3 regions of the Roseovarius sp. THAF9 genome follow, and region 1 is predicted to be linked to each of the others. Evidence: riboswitches for the same ligand, from Rfam matches in the RefSeq annotation. Region 1 holds a riboswitch; each other region holds the start of a gene.
What was found. A riboswitch is a leader RNA that binds a small molecule or an ion and turns the genes downstream of it on or off. The one in region 1 is predicted to bind thiamine pyrophosphate.
Positions count from the first base shown of each region.

Region 1 (9,735 bases):
GTCTGGTAAACAACGCCGGCATCGCACGCGGCGGTGCGCCCGGCGACCTCAGCCTTGAGGATTTCAACGCCCAGATGAACATCAATGCCGGCGGCGTCTTCAACTGCGTGACCGCGGCCCTGCCGGAACTGAAAAAGGCCGATGGCGCGTGCATCGTCAACACGTCCTCGGTCTCCGGCCTTGGCGGCGACTGGACGATGTTCGGCTACAATGCCTCCAAGGGCGCGGTCAGCAACATGACCCGTGCCATGGCGCTGGACCTCGCGCCGGACATCCGCGTCAACGCCGTGGCACCGTCGCTGACCGACACCGAGATGACCGCGGGCATGCAGGACGACACCGACCTTATGACCCGCTTTGCCGAGCGCATCCCGATGGGCCGCGGGGCGCAACCCGCCGAAGTGGCCAGCGTTATCGCCTTTCTGGCCTCGCATGATGCTCGGTTCGTGAACGGCGTGGTCCTGCCCGTGGATGGCGGGCTTTCGGCCTCGAACGGTCAGCCGAACTTCGCGGCCTGACCGGCTGCCTCCCACGCGTCTTTTGCGCCGCGTGGGAGGCTTTTTCCTGTGGATGCTTTCCTTTCGTGCGCCGTCGCGCCGGCGCGAATTGCAACGCAGGCACGATTACCCATTGTGTTTTACCGCCTTCCGCCCTTATTTAGGAGATATGCTCCACCAATTGTGGACCATTTCAGAGTTTCGCTGCTTCGGGCCCAGGGACGGGTGGTGAGGCAACCGATTGGGTCCCCCGAGGGACCAGGAGACGCCGGCACATCCCAAGGGATGATGCGGCACATGAACGGGGGCAGGGGACCGAGGTCCCGCAGCCCTGGAGAAGAACCGCGATGACGCGCGCGAGAACATCGACGTTCCAAAGCATGACCCGATCCGGTCGGGCCTTCCGCGCGTTGCATATCGCTCGAAAAAGACACGACCAACGCACGCTCGCTCCCCCCGGGGGCCGGCGGCCTTCGTCGTGCAACGGACATACATGGCCAAGAAAATGCTTATCGATGCCACCCACGCGGAGGAAACCCGCGTCGTGGTGGTGGACGGAAACAAGGTCGAGGAATTCGACTTTGAATCGGAAAACAAGCGCCAGCTAGCTGGCAACATCTATCTCGCAAAGGTTACACGGGTCGAACCGTCGCTTCAGGCGGCCTTCGTCGATTACGGCGGCAACCGCCACGGCTTCCTCGCCTTTTCCGAGATTCACCCCGATTACTACCAGATCCCCGTGGCCGACCGCGAGGCGCTGCTGGAAGAGGAACGCGCCTATGCCGAGGCGATGAAGGCGCGCGACGAGGAAGACGAAAAACCCAAGCCCAAGCGCAGCCGCCGGCGGCGCTCGTCCAAGGCAGCCGAGGCCGACAATGGCGATTCCGTCGCCAAGTCGGATATCGACGGCATGGAGACCATCGACCTCGACGACGAGGCGGCGAATGACGACGAAGGTCTGTCGCCGATGGAAACCGTGGCCGAAACCCCGGTGGAGGAACCCCAGGACGACGACACCGCCGAGACCGGTACACCGGAGGCAAAAGACGCCGAAACCGGTGCCGATGCCAATGATGCGGCTCAAGACGAGTCCGAAGATGACGAAGACGAGCCCAAGTCGAAGCGCTCCGATGCGTCCTCCAAGGACGAGTCCATCGAATCCGTCGCCGATGACGACGACCAAGAGGATATCCGCCCGCCGCGCAAACCGCGCCCGCGTCGCTACAAGATCCAGGAAGTCATCAAGGTCCGCCAGATCCTGCTGGTGCAGGTCGTCAAGGAAGAGCGCGGCAACAAGGGCGCAGCCCTCACCACGTATCTCAGCCTCGCCGGTCGTTACTGCGTCCTGATGCCCAACACCGCACGCGGCGGCGGCATCTCCCGCAAGATCACCAATGCGACCGACCGCAAGAAGCTGAAAGAGATCGCCAACGAGATCGACGTGCCCCAGGGCGCGGGCCTGATCGTGCGCACGGCGGGCGCCAAGCGCACCAAGTCCGAGATCAAGCGCGACTACGAATACCTGCAACGCCTGTGGGAGCAAATCCGCGAGCTGACGCTGAAATCCATCGCGCCCGCCAAGATCTACGAAGAGGGCGACCTGATCAAACGCTCGATCCGCGACCTTTACAACCGCGAGATCGACGAGGTCCATGTCGAGGGCGAGCGCGGCTACCGCATCGCCAAGGACTTCATGAAGATGATCATGCCGTCCCACGCCAAGAACGTGAAGCAATACACCGATACCTTGCCGCTCTTCGCGCGCTACCAGGTGGAATCGTACCTCGCGGGCATGTTCAACCCCACTGTGCAGCTGAAATCCGGCGGCTATATCGTCATCGGCGTGACCGAGGCGCTGGTGGCCATCGACGTCAACTCCGGCCGCGCCACCAAGGAAGGCTCGATCGAGGACACCGCGCTCAAGACCAACCTGGAGGCCGCCGACGAAGTCGCCCGCCAACTGCGCCTGCGCGACCTTGCCGGCCTGATCGTGATCGACTTCATCGACATGGACGAGCGCAAGAACAACGCCGCCGTCGAAAAGCGCATGAAGGACCGGCTCAAGACCGACCGCGCCCGCATCCAGGTGGGCCGCATCTCGGGCTTCGGCCTGATGGAGATGTCGCGTCAGCGTCTGCGCCCCGGCATGCTCGAGGCCACGACCCAGCCGTGCCCCTCCTGCCACGGCACCGGCCTCATCCGCTCGGACGACAGCATGGCCCTCTCCATCCTGCGCCAGATCGAGGAGGAGGGCACCCGCGGTCGTTCCCGCGAAGTGCTGGTGAAATGCCCCGTGGCCATCGCCAACTTCCTGATCAACCAGAAACGCGAGCACGTCGCGCAGATCGAGGGCCGCTACGGCCTGTCGGTGCGGATCGAGGGCGACCCGACGCTGGTCAGCCCCGACTTCACGCTCGAAAAGTTCAAGACCGCGTCCCGCGTGGTGAAACAGACCTCTGCCGCCGTGGTGTCGGTCGACAGCTCGCTGATGGACGATATCGACGACGCTGCCGACGCCGAGACGCCCGATCCCGCCGAGGCCCCGCCCGCGCCCGAGAACGAGGGCAATGAGGGCGGCAACAACAACGGCGGCAATGACGGGGGCGACGGCCAACCCAAGAAGAAGCGCCGCCGCCGGCGTCGGCGCTCGCGCTCGAAATCGGGCAATGGCGAAAACGGGCAGAACCAGAACGGCGATCAGCAGGAGAATGGTCAGCCCTCTGGCGACGGTACGTCCGACCAAAAGGACGAGACGCCGAAGGACGACGCACCGGCCCAGCCCGTCGCAGCCGAGTCCGAAAACGCCTCCGAAGAGGCCCCGAAAGAGGACAAGCCCAAGCGCGTGAGCCGCTCTCGCAAGAAAAAGACCGACGACGCGCCTAAGGAAGAGGCCGCCGCCGAGACCCCGTCCGAGACGGCCGAGATCGCGCCCGAGGACAAACCTGCGGAGAAGCCGAAGCCCAAGCCGCGCTCGCGCAAGAAAAAGGAAGAGCCTGCGCCCGAAGAGGCGACCGCAGAGGCAACGCCCGAGCCGGCGGCAGAGCCGGCACCCGAGGCCGCCGAAGCCTCATCCGAGCCCGAGGCGAAGCCGGCCCGCAAACGCGCTCCGCGCAAGAAGCCCGAGCCGGTCGCCGCCGAGGCCGCCGACAGGGCCGAGACCGCTACGCCCGAGCCGGCCGAGGACAAGCCCAAGCGCAAGGGCTGGTGGTCCTTCGGCAGCTAAGTTGCTCTGACTGAAACATGAAACGCCGGGGCAGGACCCCGGCGTTTTTTTGTGCTGCGCGGCGGTCCAAGACCCGCCCGTCCCGGGCCTGACCCGGGACCCCCGACCGTAGAGATTCCGGATCAGGTCCGGGATGAGCGCCGGGTCCACCCGGCGCTCACTCCTTCGTCTCGTCCACCGGCACGTACAAATCCCCGCCTTCGCGGAACTTGGAGGCCATCTTCTCCATTCCTTCCTTCTGCGCCTCGGCCCGGATGTCGTGGCTGATCCGCATCGAGCAGAATTTCGGCCCGCACATCGAACAGAAATGCGCCACCTTGTGCGCTTCCTTTGGCAGGGTCTGGTCATGGAACTCCCGCGCCGTTTCCGGGTCCAGCGACAGGTTGAACTGATCCTCCCAGCGGAACTCGAACCGGGCGCGGCTCAGCGCATCGTCGCGCCGTTGCGCCCCGGGCAGACCCTTGGCCAGATCGGCGGCGTGGGCCGCGATCTTGTAGGTGATCACGCCGGTCTTCACATCGTCCCGGTCGGGCAGGCCCAGATGCTCCTTCGGCGTCACGTAGCACAGCATCGCGCAGCCGAACCAGCCGATCATCGCCGCGCCGATCCCGCTGGTGATATGGTCATACCCCGGCGCGATATCCGTGGTGAGCGGTCCAAGCGTATAGAACGGCGCCTCGTGGCAGCACTCCAATTGCTTGTCCATGTTCTCCTTGATCTTGTGCATGGCCACATGGCCCGGCCCCTCGATCATCACCTGGCAATCCTTGGCCCAGGCGATCTTGGTCAATTCGCCCAGCGTCTCCAATTCGGCGAACTGCGCTTCGTCATTGGCATCCGCGATGGACCCGGGCCGCAGCCCGTCGCCAAGGCTGAACGACACGTCATAGGCCCGGCAAATGTCGCAGATCTCCTCGAAATGCTCATAGAGAAAGCTTTCGCGGTGATGGTGCAGGCACCACTTGGCCATGATCGACCCGCCACGCGACACGATGCCCGTCACCCGGTCCACCGTCATCGGCACCATGTGCAACCGCACGCCGGCATGGATGGTGAAATAATCCACGCCCTGTTCCGCCTGTTCGATCAGCGTGTCACGGAACACCTCCCAGGTCAGGTCCTCGGCGATCCCGTTCACCTTCTCCAGCGCCTGGTAGATCGGCACGGTCCCGATCGGCACAGGGCTGTTGCGAATGATCCATTCCCGCGTGTTGTGAATGTTGCGCCCGGTGGAAAGGTCCATCACCGTGTCCGCGCCCCAGCGGATTGCCCACACCAGCTTGTCCACTTCCTCCTCCATCGAGGATGTGACGGCGGAGGTGCCCATGTTGGCGTTGATCTTCACCAGGAAATTGCGCCCGATGATCATCGGCTCGCTTTCGGGGTGGTTGATGTTGGCCGGGATGATCGCCCGGCCCGCGGCCACCTCGTTACGCACGAATTCGGGCGTCACGTAATCGGGTATATTGGCGCCCCAGTCATTGCCGTCGCGGGCTTCGGACACGGCCTCGCGCATCTGGTTCTCGCGGATCGCGATGAACTCCATCTCCGGCGTCACGATGCCAGCACGGGCATAGGCCAGCTGGGTGACAGGTTTGCCGTCCCTGGCCCGCATCGGTGCGGCAATATTGGGAAATTCCGGCGTCAGTCGGTCGCCTTCGACGAAACCGTTATCCTCGGGCTTCACATGACGGCCCTCGTATTCCTCGACATCGCCGCGCGCCTCGATCCAGTCGCGGCGCAGGCGGGGCAGCCCTTCGCGGATATCGGTCAGAACATTCGGGTCGGTATAGGGCCCGGAACTGTCATAGACGGGCAGGGGTTCCTCGCCGGACGTGGGATGCACGGAAATCTCGCGCATCGGCACGCGGATCTCGGGGTGTTGCGTGCCTTTCACGTAGATCTTGCGCGACGCGGGCAGCTCGCCCGTGGTGATCTTGGGATTGGGTACGTTCATTTTGGCGCTCCTCAAGCGATTACTCGAAAAGACACCAGATGAGTCGTGGCTTGAGGGAAACGCGGGGGCGATGCGCCCCGTCTTCGGAAAACAGTGCCCGGATGTCCGGGGATGCGATCCTAGCTTCCTACGCCAGTGTCAACTGGGTCAGGTTCAAAGGGTCGCGTCACCGGGCACATGCCCTGTCAGCCTCTCAGTCCCCTGGGCGGGACCCCCCTGCGTAAGCGAGAGGCTAGCGAAGCGCCGCCGTCATTTCAACGGACAATCGGGAAAAGTCTTGGGCGGTGCGGATCAGACCGGCACATCGTCGTAATTGCGCCGGGTCGTCGGGGCGGTGTCCTTGATATCCACCTTCATCGCCACGCCCATCATCTCCATCATCCGCCGCGTTTCTTCGGTATAGTCCGTGAACGCCTTCTTCATGAAATCGCTTTGCACCTGCATCAGCTCCTGCGGCGTTTTGCAGGCCAGCATCGCGCGCTGCGCCTCCAGGTCCTTCTCCAGCCGTTCGGACATGAAGCGCATGCTTTCCTGCACCATGTCGAACCATGCGGTCGTCGCCACCGGGCTGAACGCGGCCATCGCGGCCGCCATGCCAGCATGGGCCGGGTCGGTCGCGTCCGGGGTTTCGGTGGGTTTCTTCGTCGATTTTGCCATCTGCGCCACTCCTTCCGAGCTTCGGCAAAGGCCGCGGTGGCGCGGTCTTTGCGGGAACGTCTTCCGATCTGGCACAACACACCGAAACACGCGCCTCGCGCCATTCGGGAACGTAACAATTATATGACGTGGCTCCCCTGAGGTACAGCGCAACCGGCCTGCCGCCCCCTGCGCCGTTGTCGCACCCCGCGCGTTTCAGCCCTTGCGCACCCGGTAAAGCGTAACAGCCCCGTCCTCGACCGTCTCGATCAGCTCATGCCCCGCCTCGGCGCAGAAATGCGGCACGTCGATCACCGCCGCCGGGTCATCCGCCCGCAGCACCACCACCTCGCCCGCACCAAGCGGCTTCATCCGCTTGCGCAGCTTCAGCACGGGCAGGGGGCACAAGAGCCCCACGGCGTCGATGGTCTCAGGTTCGCTCATGCGCGTGGAGGTAATCCAACCGTTACAGCCTGTCCACCGAGATGTGACCCGCCCGTGACCCCACGCCGCGTGACGCCCCCCGAATTTTGCACTAGACGAAAGGCATGTTCGGAATCGATCTCATAGACGCCACCCTGATCCCCGCCATGGCCATCGCGCTCGTGGCCGGCGTCTTCTCGTTTCTCAGCCCCTGCGTACTGCCCATCGTGCCGCCCTACCTCGCCTACATGAGCGGCGTCACCGTGACCGACCTGCAGTCCGAGCGCACCACGCGCAACAAGGCGATTCTGCCCGCGCTTTTCTTCGTGCTGGGCCTGTCGACCGTGTTCCTGTTCCTCGGCTTCGCCGCCTCGACCTTTGGCCGCGCGTTCCTGCAATACCAGGACTACTTCAACACCGCCGCGGGCCTCATCGTGATGATCTTCGGCCTGCATTTCCTTGGCATCTTCCGCATCGGCATCATGGACCGCGAGGCGCGCCTCGACGTGGGCGACAAGGGCGGCACCACGTTCGGCGCCTATATTCTCGGTCTCGCCTTCGCCTTCGGCTGGACGCCCTGCATCGGCCCGCAGCTGGGCGCGATCCTGTCTCTGGCGGCGTCCGAAGCCTCGGTCACCCGCGGCACGCTGCTGCTCGCGGTCTATGCCGCGGGGCTTGGCATTCCCTTCCTGCTGGTCGCCGCGTTCCTGCCGCGCCTGACCGGCCTGATGGCCTGGATGAAACGCCACATGGATCAGATCGAGCGCATCATGGGCCTGCTCCTCTGGACCATCGGCCTCTTGATGCTGACGGGTGGGTTCGCCGCCTTCTCCTACTGGCTGCTCGAGATGTTCCCGGCGCTGGCACTGGTGGGCTAAAGCCTTACTCTCGCCCCAATAATGGGCTAATGTGGCAGCAAGAAGAGGCCAAGACAGGTCTGGCATGAGCAGCCCCACCCAAGCCCCCGTCACCCGCCGCCGGGTGTTCTACCTACCGGGATACGATCCCATCCATCCCCGCCGCTACCGCGAGCTCTACCGCAAGGAGGGCGCGGAACAGGCGGGCCTCTCGGGCTATGACCTCGCCCTGTCGGCCCGGACCTCCGAAGGCCGCTATGGCTGGCAAGTGGATGCGTATATCGACGGGCACGACATCCATACCGAGTTCGACGTGCTGGTCTGGTCCGACATTGTCCGCGACAGCATGGAACGCGGCATCGCCGGCACCTACCTGCAACTCATCCGCACCGCCTGGACCTATATCGCCTCCGGCGCGCTCTTTCGTCTGATGCGCCTGCGCAAGGGGCCGGTCATCGCGGCCCTCTACCCAGTCGGGTTCCTGCTGGTGCAACTGGCGCTGGCGCTGCTGCTTGCTTTCGGCGTCTGGTACGGATTTGTCGCAGGGTGGGAAGCCCTGTTTCGCAAGCCCGATCAGTGGTTTTCCGACGGTTTCACCTTTGCAATCTATGCTGGAATTCCCATAAGCCTTGTCGCAGCCTACCTGCTTCTGCGCTGGTTCAAGGCCCGCGACAACAAGCTCTTCGCCTATTACCTCATGCACGACTACGCCTATTCGGCCCAGTCCAAGGGCGCCAACCCGCCCGAGCTCGAGGCCCGCATGGCCGAATTCACCACCGAGATCGCCGCCGCACTCACCACGGACGTGGACGAGGTTCTGGTGGTCGGCCATTCCTCCGGCGCGCATCTGGGCGTCTCCATCCTCGCGGACCTCATCCGGGCAGGCCGCATGCCGGAAAACGGCCCGACACTCTCGTTCCTCACGCTGGGGCAGGTCGTTCCTATGGTGTCCTTCCTGAAAGACGCCCACCGCCTCCGCGCAGACCTGCACTACCTCTCGACCCGCGAGGAACTCGCCTGGGTCGACGTCACCGCCCCCGGCGACGGCTGCGCCTTCGCGCTCTGCGATCCCGTCGCCGTCTCCGGCGTTGCGCCGGAAAATCAACGCTGGCCCCTGATCCTCTCGGCGGCCTTCACCCAGACCCTCAGCCCGGAACGTTGGAAGGCCCTGCGCTGGCGCTTCTTCCGCCTGCATTTCCAGTATCTCTGCGCCTTCGACCGCCCCGGCGATTACGACTATTTCCAGATCACCGCCGGGCCGCAAACTCTCGGCGAACGCTACGCCGACCGCGCCCCGTCCCCCAGCCGCATCACCCGCGCCACCTCCCGCTTCACGAGCATGGCCGCATGAGCCAGCCGCCCAAGCCGCCCGCCCGGACGGGCCGCGTTTCGCTCTGGCGCTACATGCGCCTCTTCCGGGCCGACATCCTCTCCGCCCAGCCCGCAAGGCTCTACCGCGCCTGGATGGCCGAATTCCGCACGCCGTTCTTCCGCTCCTACCTCTGCAACCAGCCCGAACTGGTCGACCTTGTGCTGAAAGACCGCCCCGACGATTTCCCGAAATCCGACCGCGTCCGCGAAGGGCTCACGCCGCTTCTGGGCAATTCTGTCTTCGTCACCAATGGCGAGACATGGAAACGCCAGCGCCGCATCATAGACCCCGCCTTCGAGGGGGGACGTCTGCGCGATACCTTCCCCGCCATGCTGGCCGCGGGGCAGGGGGCCGTGGCGCGCCTCGCCGATCACGCCACCGGCCAGCCCGTCGAGATCGAGGCCGAGACCAGCCACGTCGCCGCCGACGTGATTTTCCGCACGCTCTTCTCGATCCCGATCGAGGATGAGATTGCCACCCGAGTCTTCAACGAGTTCCGCGAGCATCAGCGCACCCAGCCGATGCTGAACCTCGCCGCCTTCCTGCCTTTGCCGCGCTGGTTCCCGCGCTTTCACAGGGGCAAGACCAAGGCGACGGCCCGTACCATCCGCGACCTCATCACCCGCCTGACAACCCGTCGAATGGACGAGATTGCGGTGGGCACCGCGCCGGACGATCTTGCCACCAAGATCATGACCACCACCGACCCCGAAACCGGTGACCGCTTCGACACCGCAGAGATGGTTGACCAGGTGGCGATCTTCTTTCTC
Region 1 is NZ_CP045404.1:1,660,160-1,669,894, forward strand. Features, by position in the region: gene FIU86_RS08180 (SDR family NAD(P)-dependent oxidoreductase) at 1-518, shown strand, start outside; gene FIU86_RS08185 (ribonuclease E/G) at 991-3,720, shown strand; gene thiC (phosphomethylpyrimidine synthase ThiC) at 3,878-5,677, opposite strand; TPP riboswitch at 5,785-5,905, opposite strand; gene FIU86_RS08195 (phasin family protein) at 5,969-6,334, opposite strand; gene FIU86_RS08200 (sulfurtransferase TusA family protein) at 6,530-6,757, opposite strand; gene FIU86_RS08205 (cytochrome c biogenesis CcdA family protein) at 6,862-7,614, shown strand; gene FIU86_RS08210 (hypothetical protein) at 7,679-8,944, shown strand; gene FIU86_RS08215 (cytochrome P450) at 8,941-9,735, shown strand, end outside.

Region 2 (9,735 bases), 2.0 Mb from region 1:
TGAACGGCGCACCTCTGGTGCGACGGGCTGGCAATCACGCGACACCCTCGCCCTCACCCCACATCGAACTCCAGCGCCCGGATCTGCTGAAACAGCCCCGTCTGGTGCAGCTTGGCAATGACGTCATCCGGCACCGGCGCATCCACGTAAAGCAGCGCAATCGCCTCGGCCCCCGCCGCCGACCGGCCCAGGGTAAAGTTGGCGATGTTCACACCATTACCGCCCAGCGTCTGGCCCAGCGCGCCGATGATGCCCGGCTCGTCACGGTTCGTCGTGTACAGCATGTGCTGCCCGATCTCGGCGTCGATGTTGATCCCCTTGATCTGGATAAAGCGCGGCTTGCCGTCGCTGAACACCGTCCCGCCAATCGACCGCTCGCGCTCCGCCGTCACGACGGTCAGCTTGATGTAACCCTCGAACGCGCCCGACTTGTCCTGCTTGGTGGTCGAGATCTTGATGCCCCGTTCCTTGGCGATGAGCGGCGCCGAGACCATGTTCACCTCCGGATTGACCGCCTTCATGATCCCCGCCACGGCCCCGGAGGTCAGCGCCTCCAGGTTCATTTCGCTGACCACGCCATCGTAAAGCAGGTTGATCGCCTTGATCGGCTCGTCCGTCATCTGCCCGATGAAATTGCCCAGATGATCGGCCAGCTTGATCCACGGTCCCATCACCTTGGCTTCCTCGGCGGTCACCGACGGCATGTTCAACGCGTTGGTCACGGCCCCCGTCAGCAGGTAATCCGACATCTGCTCGGCCACTTGAAGCGCCACGTTCTCCTGCGCCTCGCTGGTCGCAGCCCCCAAATGCGGCGTGCAGACGACGTTGGGCAGCCCGAACAGCGGGTTCTCTGTCGCCGGTTCCTCGGCAAACACGTCAAGCGCCGCGCCCGCCACATGCCCCGATTGCAGCAACTCCGCCAGCGCGGCCTCGTCCACCAGCCCACCTCGGGCACAGTTGACGATCCGCACACCCTTCTTGGTCTTGCCAAGGTTCTCACGGCTCAGGATGTTGCGCGTCGCATCAATCAGCGGCGTGTGCAGCGTGATGAAATCCGACCGCGCCAGCAGCGTATCGAGGTCCACCTTCTCGGCCCCCTTCTGCGCGATTTTCTCCTCGCTCAGCGTCGGGTCATAGGCGACCACCTTCATCTTCAGCCCCCGCGCCCGCTCGGCCACGACACCGCCGATATTGCCGATGCCGATGATGCCCAGCGTCTTGTTGGTCAGCTCGACCCCCATGAACTTGGACTTCTCCCACTTGCCGGCATGGGTGCTGGCGCTCGCCTCGGGGATCTGGCGCGCAACGGCGAACATCATCGCGATGGCGTGCTCGGCGGTGGTCACCATGTTGCCGAAGGGCGTGTTCATCACGATCACGCCTTTCTTGCTGGCCGCCGGCTTGTCGACATTGTCGGTGCCGATCCCGGCGCGACCGATGACCTTCAGGTTCCTGGCCGCCTCCAGGATCGTCGGCGTCACCTTGGTGGCCGAACGGATCGCCAAGCCGTCATAATCGCCGATCACCTCGGCCAGTTTTTCCTTGTCCTTGCCCAGTTCGGGCATGAAATCCACCTCGATCCCCCGGTCGCGGAAGATCTGCACGGCGGTTTCGGAAAGTTTGTCGGATACGAGTACCTTGGGCATGAGAAGCTCCGTGTCTTGCGGTGGTCCTGCCACCGCGTCGTTTGAAATGTAAAAGGCGCGGGCCCCTCAGCGGGCCGGCGCGCAATCAGGGTCGCCCGCTACCGGACCCAGCGGTCCATGTGCGGGAAACAGCGTTTGCCCTCCGCGTGGGGCGCATGGGGATCCGTGGTCAGCTCCAGCCACCCCAGAACCGGCACACCGGGCCCGCCACCGTCGCGAAACGCGTCCACGAGGTTGCCGGCCCCGCCTTGGTAGCCGTCGCCGTGAAACACGGTTTCCTCCGGAAGGCCCAGGTTCCGCACGGCGGCATAGGACCATGCCATGGCGGCCATTTCCTCTGCCTGTGTCGGCTTCAGCGCCGGCTGGTCTCGCCGCGCGGCATCGGCAACGGCAATATGACCGGCCTCGTGCAGGATATCGCCCGGATAGGCCAGCCGCGCCGCGTCGATGCACAGCGCGCCATCCCGGATGTCCAGCCCGGGAAGGAAGGTGGGTTCCGGCATGTCCACGGCCCGCACCTCGATGCCGATGCTTTCCACGAAATCGGCCAGCTGGCGCACCAGCGGATCGGCGAAGGTCATCAGACCGTTTCCGCCAGTGCCGCGATCTCGGCGTTGAACGCCCATTCGATCCACGGCATCAGCGCGGCCACATCGGCCGTCTCCACCGTGCCCCCGCACCAGATGCGCAGGCCCGGAGGCGCATCCCGATAGGCGCCCACGTCATAGGCCACGCCCTCGGCCTCCAGCCGCTTGGCCACGGCCTTGGCAAACGCCGCACCGTCGCTGATCCGGTCATCGGTGAACTTCAGGCAGACGCTGGTGTTCGACGCCGTGGCCGGGTCCTCGGCCAGGAACGCGACCCACTCATGCGTGCCGACGAAATCCGCCACCGCCTTGGTGTTGGCATCCGCCCGCGCCATCAGGCCACTCAGCCCGCCGACCGAGCGTGCCCAGTCGAGCGCCAGCAGGTAATCCTCCACCGCCAGCATCGACGGCGTGTTGATCGTCGCACCCTCGAAAATGCCCTCGTTCAGCTTGCCACCCTTGGTCAGTCGGAAAATCTTCGGCATCGGCCAGGGCGGCGTATAGCTCTCCAGCCGTTCCACCGCGCGGGGGCTCAGGATCAGCATCCCGTGCGCCGCCTCGCCGCCCAACACCTTCTGCCAAGAGAACGTCACCACATCCAGCTTGTCCCACGGCAGGTCCTGCGCAAACGCCGCAGAGGTCGCGTCACAGATCGTCAGCCCCTGACGGTCCGCCTTGATCCAATCGCCATCCGGCACGCGCACGCCGCTCGTCGTGCCGTTCCACGTAAAGACCACGTCATTGTCCGTATCCACGCCGTTCAGATCGACGATCTCGCCATACTCGGCTGTCTTGACCTCGGCATCGAGCTTCAGTTGCTTCACCGCATCGGTGACCCAGCCCGCGCCAAAGCTTTCCCAAGCCAGCATCTCGACCTTGCGTTCGCCAAGCAGGCTCCACATCGCCATCTCGACCGCGCCGGTATCGGACGCGGGCACGATGCCGACCTTGTAGTCGTCGGGAATCCCCAGCACCTCGCGCGTGCCGTCAATCGCGGCCTTCAGCTTGGCCTTGCCCACGGCGGCACGGTGCGACCGGCCCAACGGGGCGTCGTTAAGCTTGCTCAGGTCAAAAACGGGGGGTTTGGCACAGGGGCCGGAGGAAAAACGCGGATTCGCCGGCCGCGTCGCCGGGTAGTCAGTAGCCATTGCTGCTATCCTTCCAGATAAGCGCCCCTCGTTGGGGAGGGGTGTCCCAATTGTCTGGATACGCCTGTCGCCCGCAGCCCGCAAGCCTAGAAATCGCTTGCCAGCGGCAGTTCAGTGTACGGATGCGACCCGGACGGCTATCATAGGAAACTTCGTTTCGGCGCGCGTAGGGTGGGTGAAAACCCACGCGCTCCATCCCAAGCCGCGTGGTCGCCAGACCGCGGGATGGCGACCGCCAGCACTTCAGGGCACTTTATGTCAGCTAAATCCGGAAAACTTTTGATCGGCGCGCCGACGTCTCCCAATCGCCAGCTCGTCCGGGCGGTCTGGCGATCGCGCGGCAGCGCAGTGAGCTGCGCCTTGATTCCGCGCGGCCAATCATCCCCACCTAGAACCCCACCCCAACCTGCGCTATGCCGCACCTTAAGCGCACAGCGGAGACGCCCCCATGTTCACCACCACCCTCATCGCCCCTCCGGGCACACTCGACCCCGCCCTGGTCGAGAACCTGCGCAACGCCTGGGGCGGGTTCGACGCCCGCTGGCTCTCGCCCGACGAGGCGGCGGAGTTCGACATGGCCGCGCTCCCCGACAACCAATGGGAGGTCTGGGACAACCTGCAAACCCTGCGCACCGACCTTGTCGTCCAACCGTCCGAAAACCGCCGCAAGCGCATGTTGCTGGCCGACATGGACAGCACCATGATCCAGCAGGAGTGCATCGACGAACTGGCCGAGGAGGCCGGCGTCGGCGCTCATGTGAAAGACATCACCGCCCGGGCCATGAACGGTGAACTCGACTTCGAAGGCGCCCTTCTGGAACGCGTCGCGCTTCTGAAAGACCTTCCCGAAGACGTCATCGCCGAGGTGCTCGACACCCGCATCACCCTCATGCCCGGCGGCGCCACCCTGCTCGCTACGATGAAGGCCCACGGCGCCTACACCGCCCTCGTCTCGGGCGGCTTCACCGCCTTCACCTCGCATATCGCGACATTGCTCGGCTTTGACGAGAACCGCGCCAACACCCTGCTTGTCGAGAACGGCAAGCTCACCGGCGACGTTGCCCGTCCCATCCTGGGGCGCGCGGCCAAGGTGCAGGCGCTCGCCGACATCACCGCCCGCCTCAACATCTCCGACATCGACGTGCTGGCGGTGGGCGACGGCGCGAACGACCTCGGGATGCTCGCCCGCGCCGGCAGCGGCGTCGCGCTCCATGCCAAGCCCTCCGTCGCCGCCGAATGCGATCTGCGCATCAACCACGGCGATCTCACGGCGCTCCTTTACCTGCAAGGTTACGACCGCAACGATTTCCAGATCCTGTAGGGTGGGCGAAAGCCCATGCGCCCTCGGTCAGCCCGCAACAGTCCGCACACCCCGTCCCGGGCGTGACCCGGAACCTCACCGGCTGTGGCAACCGTCAACCTGCTCTTACTTCGCCGCAACCCCGCGCTGTACGTTTACTCTGCTACCAGCGACGCCAACACCGACGCGATACCACCCGAATACCGACGCGATACCGACGTCATTCCGGGCCTTCCGACGAGATTAACCTTCCGATTCGCCAATTCGCCTTGTCCCGCCCACGGCTTGCCCCTACGTTCCTCTTTGAAACCTCGGGGTGTCGACCGGCCAAGACCCGGCGACTGAGATGCACATCGCGAACCCGTTGAACCTGAACCGGCTGACACCGGCGGAGGGAAGGTCATGCACCCGCATCGCGCCGCCCCTTCCGCCGAAAGGGAGGATGCCATGAAACGCCTTGTTTTCACTGCGGGATGTCTGCTCACCGCCACGTCCGCGATGGCGCAGGACTCAAGCGGGACGCCCGAACTGACCGTCTACACCTATGACAGCTTCGTCGCCGACTGGGGCCCCGGCCCGCAGATCGAAGAGGCGTTCGAGGCCACCTGCAACTGCGATCTCAATCTCGTCGGCGTCGAGGACGGCGCGGCCCTTCTCGCCCGCGTCCGGCTGGAGGGGCAGAATACCGACGCCGACATAGTCCTCGGCCTCGACACCAACCTGATGGCCGCCGCCAAGGACACCGGCCTTTTCGCCGAACACGGCCAGTCCCCCGACCTCGATCTGCCGATCTCTTGGGACGACCCGGTCTTCCTGCCCTACGACTGGGGCTATTTCGCCTTCGTCCACGACAAGGACATGGACGCGCCCAAAAATTTCAAGGCCTTGGCCGACAGCGACACCTCCATCGTCATCCAGGATCCGCGCTCTTCCACGCCCGGCCTGGGCCTGCTGATGTGGGTCAAGACCGCCTATGGCGACGAGGCCCCGGCGATCTGGGAAGGCCTGTCGGACAACATCGTCACCGTCACCAAGGGCTGGACCGAAGCATACGGCCTTTTCCTCGAAGGCGAGGCCGACATGGTGCTTTCCTATACCACATCGCCCGCCTATCACCTGATCGCCGAGGAGGACGCCAGCAAGACCGCCGCCGCCTTCGACGAGGGCCATTACATGCAGGTCGAGGTAGCCGGGAAACTGGCCTCTACTGACCAGCCCGAACTGGTCGATCGCTTCCTCGCGTTCATGCTGACCCAGGACTTCCAGTCCGTCATCCCGACGACCAACTGGATGTATCCGGCCAAGGAGCTTGAGGGGGGCCTGCCCGACGGATTCGACACCCTGATCCAACCGGAAAAATCCCTGCTGCTCAGCGCCGAAGAGGCCGCCGCCGCCCGCGATGCAGCGCTGGATGAATGGCTGAACGCGCTCAGCCGCTAAGCGCCAGACCGGGATGGAGCGCCGCCGCCCTCGTGGCGGTGCTCATCTTCGGGGCGCTTCTGGCGGTCGCCCTGCGCGCCGAAACCGGGCGCGGCTTCAATGCTGCCGACTGGGCCGCCCTGCGCTTCACGCTGGTACAGGCCACCCTATCAGCCTTGTTTTCCGTGCTTCTGGCCATCCCCGTCGCCCGCGCCCTCGCCCGCCGCCGGTTCCGCGGCCGTAGCCTGCTGATTGCCCTTCTGGGCGCCCCGTTCATCCTGCCCGTGATCGTCGCCGTGCTCGGCCTGATCGAGGTCTTCGGGCGTGGCGGCTGGGTCAGCGCGGCCCTCGGCACGCTCAGCCTGCCTCCGGTGCAGATCTACGGGCTTCACGGCGTGGTCCTCGCGCATGTGTTCTTCAACCTGCCGCTTGCCACCCGCCTTGTCCTGCAAGGCTGGCAGGAAATTCCCGCCGAACGTTTCCGCCTTGCCACGCTTCTGGGCATCGATGGCTGGTCGATGTTCCGCGTGATCGAACTGCCCATGCTTCTGCGTCTAGTCCCCGGCGCCTTCACCGTGATTTTCGCCATCTGCCTCACCAGCTTTGCGGTCGCGCTCACCCTCGGCGGCGGGCCGCGTGCCACCACGATAGAACTCGCCATTTACCAAGCGTTCAGGTTTGACTTCGATCTTGGGCGGGCCGCGCTTTTGTCCGCCGTGCAGCTTGGCCTGACGGTTTTCGCCGGTGGCATCGCCCTCTGGCTGGCGCGCGGCGAAGGGTTCGGCTCCGGTCTCGACCGCGGGTTGCGCCGGTTCGACGGAAAAACGACCACCGCGCGGTGCATTGACGCGCTGTTCATCCTTGTCGCGGCAGTCTTCCTGCTCGTGCCGCTCATGGCCATCGCTCTGTCCGGCCTACCCGGCTTTGCCGACATGCCGGGCCAGGTCTGGACCGCCGCGCTCACCTCCCTATGGGTCGCCGCGCTCAGCACGGTCCTGCTGCTGTGCATGGCCTTGCCCATGGCCACCGCCATCGCGACAGAACGGGGCCGTATGGTTGAAATCGCGGGCCTTCTCGGCCTCGCCGCCTCGCCGCTCGTGATCGGCACCGGGCTCTTCATCGCCATCCGGCCCTATGCCAACCCCCAAGCCTTCGCGCTTCCCGTCACCGCGCTGGTCAACGCTATCACCGTCCTGCCCTTCGCGCTGCGCATCCTCGTGCCCCGCGCCCGCGATATCATGGCGCGCCAAGGCCGTCTCGGCCTGTCTCTCGGCATGGCCGGTTTGCCTTTTTTGCGCCATGTCCTGCTGCCCCGCCTGCGCCCGCAGATCGGCTTTGCCGCCGGTCTGGCCGCCGCCCTCTCGATGGGCGATCTCGGCGTCATCACGCTCTTTGCCGACCCGGACGTGGCCACCTTGCCATTGCAGATCTACCGCCTCATGGGCTCCTACCAGATGGAGGCCGCCGCCGCCGCGTCCTTCCTTCTGCTGATCCTGTCCTTCGGAGTCTTCTGGCTGCTGGACCGTGGGGGGCACCGCCATGCTGAAACTTGAGGGCGCGACCATCCGCAACGGCAGCTTCGCGCTGACCGCCGACCTCACCGTGCCAGACAGCGCGACCGTCGCGGTGATCGGCCCCTCCGGCGCGGGCAAGTCCACCCTGATCGAAGGGATCGCGGGCTTCCTGCCCGTGAAGCATGGCCGCATCACGTGGGACGGCATCGACATCACGGATCAGCCCCCGGGCGCCCGCCCCGTCGCCATGCTCTTTCAAGAGGACAACCTCTTTCCCCACCTGACGCTCGCGCAGAACGTGGGCCTCGGCCTGTCGCCCAACCTGCGCCTGTCGCAGGACGACAGGACCCGCGTCACAGCCGCGCTCGACCGTGTCGGTCTCGCCGGCATGGACACCCGCAAACCCGGCGAACTGTCGGGTGGCCAGCGCAGCCGCGCCGCACTGGCTCGCGTCATGCTTCAGGACAAGCCGCTGTTATTGCTCGATGAACCCTTCGCCGCGCTCGGCCCCGCCCTGCGGATGGAGATGCTCGACCTCGTGGCCGAGATCGCGGGGGAAACCGGCGCGACGATCATGATGATCTCCCACGCGCCAGAGGACGCCCGCCGCATCACGGCGCAGGCCATTCTCGTGGCCGATGCCACCGCTCACGCCCCGCAGCCGACCGCCGATCTTCTCGACGATCCGCCGCCGGTCCTGCGCGACTATCTCGGCTCCTGAGCCTTCATTTCAAAAGAAAAAGCGGCACGGGCCTCGGAGAGGTCGGGCACAGATATGATCATCTGGGGAATGTGCCCGCTTGCCGGCCCGTGCCGCGCCCCGGGATTTCATAAAAGGTTCCGGGGTATTAATTGGGGCGTGCGCAAAGGATGGGGAAAAACACGCACGCCCCGGCCGAGTGGCGGCTTATGCCGGCAGGATGCCCGCCTCTTGCCCGGCGGCGATCTCGTCTTCGCTCAGCAGGCCATCTGCGTTCGCATCCAGCTGCTCGAACGTGCCGGTCGGTGCTTCGGGCATCGCGGCCTGGAATTCTTCCATCGAGACCATGCCATCGCCGTCGGTATCCGCATCCATGGCAAAGGCCATCGCCGGGACGGTCAGGGCAAACGCGAACGTCGCTGCAGAAAGTGTCTTGGTCATCTTTGGTTTCCCTTTTCTGGGTTCAGGTTGTCCGGGGCGTTGCTGCCCGCGGACCCTCAACATGGGCGCACCATTCCATCCCCGGAAGACACGTCGCCGGACAGGCGGTGATCGCGCGAAAACAGGCCCAAAGCGCCCGGTTTCCTCGGCACCGTACTGCCGGCAATCGGCAGGGAAACGCCACGGCGCGGAAAGCAGCGCATGGCAGATACGGCAATCGGCAGAATGTCGTCAAACGCGCCGCGACACCTTGCAGACTCAGGCCAGCAGCCCATCCACCGGCTTTACGATTCCCGTCCGCACCTTGCGACGGTTCAGGATCGGCGCGTTCATGAATTTCAGGGTCGCCGGATGCTCGGCCTCCAGCACCCCGATCCGCACCAGCAGGGCCGCGATGGTGCAATTGGCCGCCCGCGTGCTGCCATCGGCGGCCTTCAACGCGATCCCCAGTTTTTTCGTCGGCGCGATGGCCACGAAAAAGCCCTCGGCCCCGGTCTTCAGCGCCACAGGCTCATGGCAGGCCTTCATCAGCTCGGTACAGGCGCGTTTCTCGCCCGCCACTAACAGGGGGTTGGCAATCATCGCCTCTCGCAGCCGCACCGCAGCATCCTGCCGCGCACCGCCGCCCGTCGTGGCATTGGCGAACCAGCCCATCGCCCGGCCGATCCCCCGCATCGTGGTGATCGAATTGGGCGCGTTACAGCCATCGGGGGCAAAACCCGGGCTGCGCTCTCCGGTCAGTTCCTCGAACGCCTCGAAACAGGCGCGCTGCACCGGGTGGTCGGGATCGACATAGTCCGGCCCGCCGTTCAGGTGCTTCGACAAGGTCATGAACCCTGCATGCTTGCCGGAACAGTTGTTATGCACCTGGCAGGGCGAACCGTCGGTCTTGATCAGGTGGTTGAACGCTTCGCGGTCCTGCGGCATCTGCGGGCCACAGCGGAAATCGTCATCCGTGTAGCCCAGACCGTGAATCCACT
Region 2 is NZ_CP045404.1:3,695,293-3,705,027, forward strand. Features, by position in the region: gene serA (phosphoglycerate dehydrogenase) at 54-1,646, opposite strand; gene FIU86_RS18140 (hypothetical protein) at 1,745-2,227, opposite strand; gene FIU86_RS18145 (phosphoserine transaminase) at 2,227-3,381, opposite strand; gene serB (phosphoserine phosphatase SerB) at 3,830-4,702, shown strand; TPP riboswitch at 4,984-5,095, shown strand; gene thiB (thiamine ABC transporter substrate binding subunit) at 5,129-6,121, shown strand; gene FIU86_RS18160 (thiamine/thiamine pyrophosphate ABC transporter permease ThiP) at 6,097-7,653, shown strand; gene FIU86_RS18165 (ATP-binding cassette domain-containing protein) at 7,640-8,335, shown strand; gene FIU86_RS18170 (EF-hand domain-containing protein) at 8,522-8,755, opposite strand; gene FIU86_RS18175 (asparaginase) at 9,014-9,735, opposite strand, start outside.
Region 2: it holds a riboswitch for thiamine pyrophosphate, as region 1 does, so the genes downstream of both, thiB (thiamine ABC transporter substrate binding subunit) here and thiC (phosphomethylpyrimidine synthase ThiC) in region 1, are expected to answer to the same signal.

Region 3 (9,735 bases), 1.6 Mb from region 1:
GCGCGTCAGCGTCAGGTCCCCTTCGGAATACCGTGCCGCGATCAGGTCGCGCAGCTTGGGCAGGCCCGCGACAGGGGCATAGGCCAGCGTCTCATCCGCATGATCGGCCACGGCGGACGTCGCCAGCTTCGTCATGTCCTCGACCGGCCAGATCTCGGTCCCCGGCAGGCCACCGCCAAGGTTGACCAGCCCGGGAATACGCCCGGCGGCCAGGAAGGTGGCGGTCACGTCGTTGGTGTCGTCAAGCCATTTGGCAAAGGCGGGGCGCTGGGGCATCGGCTGTCTCCCGAAGTCGTGCAAGGGGTCGCGGCGTGCATAAAGGAAAATGAACGACTGTTCAATTCCCGTACTGCGCGCTCAGTCGGCAGGCGCGAACGCCTCGACCGACAGGATGGTGGGCATGTGCCGCGCAATCTCGCGCCAGCTGTCGCCCTCGTCAAGGCTGGCAAAGACAGACCCCGAATTGGTTCCGAAATACAGCCCCGGCGTATCCAGCGTATCCCCCGCCATGGCCTGCCGCAGCACGGTGAAGAAACAGTTCTTTTGCGGCAGCCCCTCGCGCAGCGCCTCCCACGTCTCGCCCCCGTCGCGCGACCGCCAGACGGCGCAGGCCGCGTCGGGCGGATACCGCCCCGCCATGTCGCCATTCAGCGGCAGCGTCCAGATCGTGCGCGGATCGCGCGGATGTACCCGGATCGGAAAGCCGAAGGTCGACGGCAGACCCGGCGTGATGTCGTCCCACGACCGCCCGCCATCAGAGGACCGCCAGACGCCGTGATGGTTCTGCTGATAGAGCAGGTCCGCGTCGCCCGGGGCGCGCATGATGTTATGCACGCAATGCCCGGTCTCACCGCCGCTCGGGGCGGCGGGATGGTCATGCGCGCCGCAGGCCTCGGCATTGGACAGCCGGTTGCGCCGCTCCCAAGTCGCCCCGCCGTCCTCGGTGGCAAAGACCCCGGCGGCGGAAATCCCGATCCATTGCTTTTCGGGCGCGCCGGGGTCGAACACGATCGTGTGCAGGACCAGTCCCGCCGCCCCGGGGTTCCAGTCCTTCGCCGACGGATGCGCGGTCAGCGCATCCACCTGGGCCCATGTCCGGCCATGATCGGTACTCTTCAGAAGGGTCGCGGGCTTCGTCCCGGCATACAGCGTCCCGTGCGCGAACCCCAGCGACCAGACCTGTTCAAAGGCGTCGTCGAACGGCAGCGGCGCGTCGGTCCAGCCGATCATCTCGGCAAAGCCCGGATCGTGCGCCGCCCAGTCATCCATCTGCCCGCGCGTCAGGCGCTCCAGCGTCCAGGACCGGCCCCGATCCTCTGACCGCCACACGCCTGCCCCGAAAAACGCACCGCCACCCCCGGCCCAGATCGTGCCGGTGTCGGGATCGCCCGCCATGTGGTTGATGCACCAACCGTCGCAATGCGGGCCGGTCACGTCCCAACTGTCGCGGCCCGCGCCTGCGGACAGGATAAAGGCACCCTTGGTGGTCCCGACAAGAAGGCTGACGCTGGGAGAAGGCATGGCACGGGGCTCCGCTTGGGTTGCCAGAGCCTACCACGTCCCGCCGCGATTCCCGAGAGCGGGAACCGGCCGATCCGGATCCGCCAAAGGCAATCTTGTTTCCATCGGGTCAGAGGTCCCGGATCAGGTCCGGGGCGGGGTGCGCTCTGATACGAACGTCACGCCCATATCCCCGCAAAATGATGCGTCGGCCCATGGCCCGACCCGACATCCAGCGCTCCGGCCCCGGCAATCGCCCGCGCGACATAGGCCTTGGCCTCGGCCACCGCCTCGGGCAAAGGGTCTCCCCGCCCGATCCGGGCCGCCAGCGCCGCCGACAGGGTGCATCCCGTGCCGTGGGTGTTCCGCGTCGCCACCCGCGCGCCCTCGAACCAATGCACGCCACCCGCATCAGCCAGCACGTCCGGGCTGCTCTCGCCCTCAAGGTGCCCGCCTTTCAGCAGCACCGCGCCACAGCCCAGCGCCCGCAACGCCTCCGCCTGTTCGGCCATCGCCTCCCGCGTCACCGCCTCGTCGCAGCCCAGCAACGCCGCCGCCTCCGGCACGTTCGGCGTGATCACCGCCGCCTTCGGCACCAGCGCTTCGCGCAGCGCCACCACCGCGTCCTCGGCCAAAAGCGACGCGCCCCCCTTGGCCACCATCACCGGGTCCAGCACCACCGGCACGTCCGGCAAGGCGTCCGCCACCGCCCGCGCGATCTCTGCCGTGGCGATCATTCCGATCTTCACCGCGTCGATCCGCACATCCTCGGCCACCACCCGGATCTGATCCGCCACGAAGTCCGGCGGCACCATGTGCACGCCCTGCACGCCTTGGGTGTTCTGCGCCGTCAACGCCGTCAGCACCGCCATGCCGTAGGCTCCGTTCGCCGAGATCGCCTTGAGATCGGCCTGCACGCCCGCCCCACCCGACGGGTCCGAGCCCGCGACCGACAGGATGTTGGCAATCCGGCCCTTGGCTGTGTTCCTTGTCTCGAGGGTCATCCGGCTCCTTTCGAGGCGACGAAAGGCTGGGTCCGACCGGCTCCGGTCCCGCCTTCCTCCGCCAGCATGATCTGGTTCAGGTTCAAAGGGTGCATCTCAGCCCGAAGGCGCCCCTGGCTCGGACGTCAGGATAAGCGCGGGCGGCCCTCTGTCAACCGCACCGGCACGGCGCGCAACGCGCGGCGTCTTTACGAAAGGGGTTCGCGTCCGTGCACCAACGCGATACAGTCGGACATACCGACGCGATACCGACGCGGTTTTCGACTTCTTCCCAGTGTTAACTTTTCGATTCGGCCACAAGGGGTTGGAAGGTGGACCTGCAGGGGCTATCTTCGTTTCTTGCACGTTCCCAAGGCAGGCCCGACATGGTGAAACCCAAGATCAACCCGAACTACAAGGTCGTCGCCGAGAACCGCAAGGCGCGGCACGACTATGCCATCGAGGACGATCTCGAATGCGGAATGGTGCTCGAAGGCTCCGAGGTCAAATCCCTGCGCCAGAAGACTTCCAACATCGCCGAAAGTTACGCCGCGGTCGAGGATGGCGAGCTGTGGCTGGTCAACAGCTACATCGCCCCCTACGAACAGGCCGTGCCTTTCGGCCACGAGGACCGTCGCCGCCGCAAGCTCTTGGTTTCCCGCAAGGAAATGGCGCGCCTTTGGAACGAGACCCAGCGCAAGGGGATGACCCTCGTGCCGCTGGTGATGTATTTCAACGACCGCGGTATCGCCAAGATCAAGATCGGCATCGCCAAGGGCAAGAAGAACACCGACAAGCGCCAGACCGAGGCCAAGCGCGACTGGAACCGCCAGAAGCAGCGGCTTTTGCGCCACGGTATGTGACGCCTTTGGTTTTCGCCCTCCGCGGCTGACGCGCCATTTGCTACTATCTTGCCCGTGTCGCGCCACCCGCGCAGCCTGGAAGGGGAAGACCAAAGGCATGGATCTACTGCTCAGCCTCATTGCCGGCGCCATCGGCGGCAACGTCGCCGGCGGCCTTGTTCCCCGCTTCAATCTCGGCCTCATGATCAACTCTTTCGCCGGTGTTCTCGGCGGCGCCCTGGGCGGCCATGCCCTTGGCTTGCTGGGCTTTGGCGGCCTTGCGCAAACCGCGCCCGACAGCGCCGCACTCGACCCCACGGCACTGACGACTCAACTGGCCGCGGGAGGACTGGGCGGCGGCGCCTGCCTTCTGGCCGCTGGTCTGCTGCGCAATCTGCTGACCCGCTGACACTGGGCACAGCACACCCCGCCCGCTTGCACTGTCCCGCGTCCCGCGCTACGTCAATAGCAACGGTTTCAGGGGGCTGTCATGGCAAACGACGATCCGAAAACACTGGTATCCACCGATTGGCTGGCGGCGCATCTCAATGATCCTGACCTGCGGGTTCTGGATGCCACCTATTTCCTGCCGGGCGTCGAGCGCGACGCGAAAGCGGAATACGACGAGGCCCACATCCCCGGCGCCCGGTTCTTTGATATCGACGACATTTCCGACCATCGCTCCGACCTGCCGCATATGGCGCCTCCGGTGGAAAAGTTCATGTCGCGCCTGCGCCAGATGGGCGTGGGCGACGGTCACCAGGTGGTGGTCTACGACAGCCACGGCCTCTTCTCGGCGGCCCGTGTCTGGTGGCTCTTTCGCCTGATGGGACAATACGACGTGGCGGTTCTGGACGGCGGCCTGCCCAAGTGGCTGGCCGAGGGCCGCCCGACCGAGGACTTGCCCCCGATGATCCGCGACCGGCACATGACTGTCCGGCGCGAGGCGCACCGGGTCAAGGACGTGACGCAGGTCGCCTCGGCGTCCAAGCTGGGCGACTACACCATCCTGGACGCCCGTGCGCCCGGTCGGTTCCGGGGTGACGAGCCCGAACCGCGCGAAGGGCTGCGCGCCGGGCACATCCCCAACTCCCGCAACGTGCCCTACAGCACCCTGCTCAACGACGACGGCACGATGAAATCCCCCGACGAATTGCGCGCGGTCTTCGATGCCGCCGGCGCGGACCTCTCGAAGCCCGTCATCACAAGCTGCGGCTCCGGCGTGACAGCTGCGGTGATCAACCTTGCGCTGGAACGGATCGGCAAGATCGACCACGCGCTTTACGACGGATCATGGACCGAATGGGGCGCCTTCCCCACCGTCTCCGTCGCAACCGGAGAAGCCTGATGTTCGAACACCTCAAAGAGCAACCCGCCGACAAGATCCTGGCTCTCATGCAGGCCTACAAGGACGATCCGCGCGACACCAAGATCGACCTCGGCGTCGGTGTCTACAAGGATGCCGAAGGCCGCACGCCGATCATGCGCGCGGTCAAGGCCGCAGAAAAGGAATGGTGGAAAGAGGAAGAGACCAAGGCCTATGTCGGCCTCGCGGGCGACCCGGCCTTTTCCGACGCGATGATCAAGCTCATTCTCGACGATTCCGCCCCGCGCGACGCGGTGGCGGCAGTCGCCACGCCCGGCGGCACCGGCGCAGTGCGGCAGGCGTTTGATCTGGTGAAGATGGCCAACCCGGGTGCGCGCGTGTTCGTCTCGGACCCGACCTGGCCCAACCACCTCAGCATCCTGAAACACATGGGGATCGAACACGTCCCCTACCGCTATTTCGACAACGAAACCGGCGGCGTCGATTTCGACGGCATGATGCAGGATCTGGACGGCGTTCAGGCAGGCGACGTGATCCTGCTGCACGGCTGCTGCCACAACCCGACCGGCGCCAACCTGACGATGCAGCAATGGGGCGAGGTGACCGACCTCGCCAACGCCAAGGGCGCTATCCCGATGATCGACATCGCCTACCAGGGCTTCGGCGACGGCCTCGATGCTGATGCGGCCGGCACGCGCCACGTCGTGTCCTCCTGCCCCGAGGTCCTGATCGCCGCCAGCTGTTCCAAGAATTTCGGCATCTATCGCGAGCGTACCGGCCTTCTGATGGCCGTCTGCCAAGACAGCGCCCGCCGCCCCACGACGCAGGCGAATCTGGCCTATCTCAACCGCCAGAACTATTCCTTCCCGCCCGATCACGGTGCGCGGCTGGTCTCGCTGGTGCTGAACGACGACGCCCTCCGCGCCGATTGGCAAGCCGAACTCGAAGAGGTTCGCCGCGGCATGCTGGGACTGCGCGAGCAACTGGCGCAGGAGCTACGCAGGCTCTCGGGCTCCGACCGTTTCGGCTTCATCGCCCAGCATCGCGGCATGTTCTCGCGTCTCGGTCTCGCGTCCGACAAGGTTGAGGCGCTGCGCCGCGATCATGCGATTTACATGGTCGGCGACAGCCGGATCAACATCGCCGGACTTAACGCGAGAACCGTGCCGCTGTTGGCACAGGCAATCATCGACGTGGGTGCCTGAGCGCTCCGTTAACGTTTGTTGAAATCTTCGGGGTGATCTTCGGGCGGTGATGTCTTGCACCGCCCGCACTCTTTTCTCAGCCTCAGGTGCCGTAGCGTGCCAGGAAGGTTTCGACCGCACCCGTCACCACGCGCTCGATTCCCGCCTCGGACGTGTCGCAGTCCACGCCGCACAGGCAGCGGACGAACAGATCGCACTTGCACAGCTCTCCGAATTGCTTCGTCGCAAGATCCATATCGTCGATCTTCAGCTCCCCGCGATCGACATAGGGTGTCAGCAGCCGCCCCATGCGTTCGCTGAACAGGCCCGGACCAGACGCATAGAACCTCTGGCCCAGTTCGGGAAAACGATAGGATTCCGCGACGCAGATACGGAACATCTGCTGCCCGAAATCCGACAGGAAAAAACGCACCGCGCGATTGGCCGCCTCCAGCAGAACCTCCCGCGCCGTGGCACCCGGATTGATTTGCTGCAACGCCTCTTCGGCCTGCCGATTGCACTCGACTCGCGCCACCTCGGAAAAGAGCAGACGCTTGTCCGGGAAATAGCTGTAGAGCGTCGCCTTGGACACGCTCGCGGCGCGCGCGATGTCATCCACGCTGGCACCTTCAAACCCGTCTCGCATGAAAATTTGCCGTGCACCTTCAAGCACCTGGTCGAACTTTCGACCTTTCTTGATCTCGGCGTCCATGGCCGTCATGCAAGTCCTCCTGCCTGTTAGTGTCAGTTTACAGGTCGCGGGCGGCGAACTGCAAGCCTGTCTGCGGGCGGGCGCGGAAGGAGAGGACGTAGAACCGCCCGCCCCGCAGACAGTGCGCGCCGTTTTACTGCGCGTCGATGCCGCCGTCACCCTGAGTCACGGGCTCGGGCGCGGGCTGGGGAAATGTCAGAACCGGCGTCAGGCTCGACACGTCGACATTCATCGCCATGGCGGGAGATGCCAGCGCCGAGACCGCAAGGGTTATTGTCAAAAGAAGAGGTTTCATATCGGGTTCCTTTATCTGAACTATTCAGTTCACATTCATCACACTAAACAGATCGGTTCAGATTGCAAGGGTGAAAGTAAACTCATCAGTTCATTTTTTTGCATACCCGCTATTCACGAATGACTGGACGTCCCGGGCTTGACCAAATCCGCCCCTCAGGTAGATTAGAATTATTCTAAAATACTGGAGAGACCCCGATGATTCCCGGTGTCACGTCCCGCCGTCGTTTCTCGGACCTGTCCGAGCAGGAGATCCTCGCGCTTGCCATTTCGTCCGAAGAGGACGACGCCCGCATCTACCGCAGCTACGCCGAGATGCTGCGGGCTGAATATCCCGATACCGCCAAGATATTTGACGGTATGGCCACCGAGGAAGACCATCACCGCCGCCGCCTGATCGACCTGCACCAAGAACGTTTCGGCGACGTGATCCCGCTCATTCGGCGCGAGCATGTCGCCGGCTATTACGCCCGCCGCCCCGTCTGGCTGATGGAAAATCTCGGGATCGAGCGTATCCGCGCCGAGGCCGAGGCAATGGAACGCGACGCCGAACGCTTTTACCTCAACGCCGCCAAGGCCACGACGGATGCTGCCACCCGCGCCCTGCTGGGAGACCTGGCCGCCGCCGAGGCCGGGCACCAGGACCGCGCCGGAGAGCTCGAGGAGCAGCATCTCGACGCCGACGCCCGCGACAGCGAGGAGCGCACCGCCAAGCGTCAGTTTCTTCTGACCTGGGTGCAGCCGGGTCTGGCCGGGCTCATGGACGGGTCGGTCTCCACCCTCGCCCCGATCTTCGCCACCGCCTTCGCCACGCAGGATACCTGGACCACGTTCCTTGTCGGCCTCGCCGCCTCCGTCGGCGCCGGCATTTCCATGGGCTTCACCGAAGCGGCCAGCGACGACGGCGAGTTGTCGGGCCGGGGCAGTCCCGTCAAGCGCGGCTTCGCCTCTGGCATCATGACCACGGTCGGCGGGCTCGGCCACGCCCTGCCGTACCTCATCCCCGATTTCTGGACGGCCACGATCATCGCCGTCATCGTCGTCTTTGTCGAGCTTTGGGCTATTGCGTGGATCCAGAACCGCTACATGGAAACCCCGTTCTTCCGCGCCGCCTTCCAGGTGGTGCTGGGTGGGGCATTGGTCTTCGCTGCCGGGGTGCTGATCGGAAGCGGCTGACGGTATCGCGATTGACGCCCCCCACCAGCATGCTACCACCGCGTCATGCTGGACATCTTCTTGCAAACCCTGCCCTTCTTCCTGCTGATCGGGCTTGGCTACTGGGCAGGGCGCACCGGGTTCTTCAGCGAAGAGGCCACCGCCTACCTCACGAAATTCGTCTTCTACTTCGCCCTGTCGGCCATGCTGTTCCGGTTCTCCGCGAACCTGACGATGAGCGAGATCTTCGACTGGCGGTTCGTGATGGCCTACCTCTGGGGCACGGCCTTCGTTTATGGGCTGGTGACGCTGGTCGCCTTCTTCCGCAAGCTCAAGGCCGAGGAAGCGGCGTTCGAGGCGCAATGCGGCGTGATCGGCAACGTGGGCTTTCTCGGCGTGCCGATGCTGACGCTACTGCTTGGAGAGGATGCGATTGGCCCCGTGATGCTGGTGTTGGCGGTAGATTTGATCGTGTTCGGCTCGCTCATCGTGATAGTCGTCACCGGCACCCGCGACGGCCGCATGAGCTTGGGGATCTTTCGCACCGTCGGCATCGGCCTCGTGAAAAACCCGATGATCGTGTCGATCACGCTCGGGCTTGCGTGGTCCGCCTTCGACCTGCCGATCCCCAACGTGATGAACGATTTCCTGTCCCTGCTGGGTGGTGCGGCGACCCCGGGCGCGCTCTTTGCCATCGGTGCCTCGTTGGCCACCAAGTCCGCCGAACGCCTCTTCGTCGCAGGCTGGCTCAGCTTCAACAAGCTGATCCTGCACCCGCTCTTCGTCGCCTTCTCTGCGCTTTACCTCTTCCCGGTCGATCCGTACCCGGCCGCCGTAATGATCACCGCCGCTGCCCTGCCCGTGGCCGGCAACGTCTATATCCTGGCCGAGCACTATCGCGTCGCACCCCAGCGGGTCTCGGCCTCGATCCTGATCTCGACGGCCATCGCGGTCATTACGGTGTCAGTCGTCATCGGCTGGGTCACAGCCCTATACCAGTAATGCCCCGCTGCCCGGCATTTGCAAAACTGAAACCTGTTGGCGCTATGCCGGTGCCGACAAAATTCGCGGTTGGCCGCAGGGCTGGGCATGATACGGTCCGTGCGACAGCCGCTGGGTGACGACAGTCCGGCGTCTCACCGCTCTAAGGACAGAAGGAAGATCGTGATGGAAACCGTTTCGGAAAATGCCTGCTTCGGCGGGACGCAAGGTGTCTACACCCACACATCCAAGGCGTGCAACTGCGACATGACATTCGGCCTGTTCATGCCGCAGGAGGCGAAATGGGGCACCGTGCCCGTACTGTGGTATCTGTCGGGTCTCACCTGCACCCATGAAAACGCCATGACAAAGGCCGGCGCACAGCAATGGGCCGCCGAACAGGGCATCGCGCTGGTCTTCCCCGACACCTCGCCGCGGGGCGAGGGCGTGGCAAATGACGACGCTTTCGACCTCGGCCAGGGCGCGGGCTTTTACGTCAACGCCACTCAGGACCCCTGGGCGCCGCATTTCCGCATGTGGGACTACGTGACTGAGGAACTGCCGGTGCTGATCGCCTCGAACTTCGCCATCGACAGCGCCCGGCAGGCCATCACCGGCCACTCCATGGGCGGACACGGCGCATTGACCATCGCGATGAACATGCCCGACCGCTTCGCCTCGGTCTCGGCCTTTTCGCCCATCGTGAACCCCACGCAAAGCAGCTGGGGCCGCAAGCAATTCGGCGCCTATCTCGGCT
Region 3 is NZ_CP045404.1:50,131-59,865, reverse strand. Features, by position in the region: gene FIU86_RS00275 (PLP-dependent aminotransferase family protein) at 1-276, opposite strand, end outside; gene FIU86_RS00270 (exo-alpha-sialidase) at 358-1,521, opposite strand; gene thiD (bifunctional hydroxymethylpyrimidine kinase/phosphomethylpyrimidine kinase) at 1,680-2,504, opposite strand; TPP riboswitch at 2,541-2,629, opposite strand; gene smpB (SsrA-binding protein SmpB) at 2,870-3,346, shown strand; gene FIU86_RS00255 (hypothetical protein) at 3,444-3,734, shown strand; gene sseA (3-mercaptopyruvate sulfurtransferase) at 3,816-4,673, shown strand; gene FIU86_RS00245 (amino acid aminotransferase) at 4,673-5,857, shown strand; gene FIU86_RS00240 (TetR/AcrR family transcriptional regulator) at 5,940-6,557, opposite strand; gene FIU86_RS22460 (hypothetical protein) at 6,682-6,843, opposite strand; gene mbfA (iron exporter MbfA) at 7,041-8,018, shown strand; gene FIU86_RS00230 (AEC family transporter) at 8,064-8,999, shown strand; gene fghA (S-formylglutathione hydrolase) at 9,165-9,735, shown strand, end outside.
Region 3: it holds a riboswitch for thiamine pyrophosphate, as region 1 does, so the genes downstream of both, thiD (bifunctional hydroxymethylpyrimidine kinase/phosphomethylpyrimidine kinase) here and thiC (phosphomethylpyrimidine synthase ThiC) in region 1, are expected to answer to the same signal.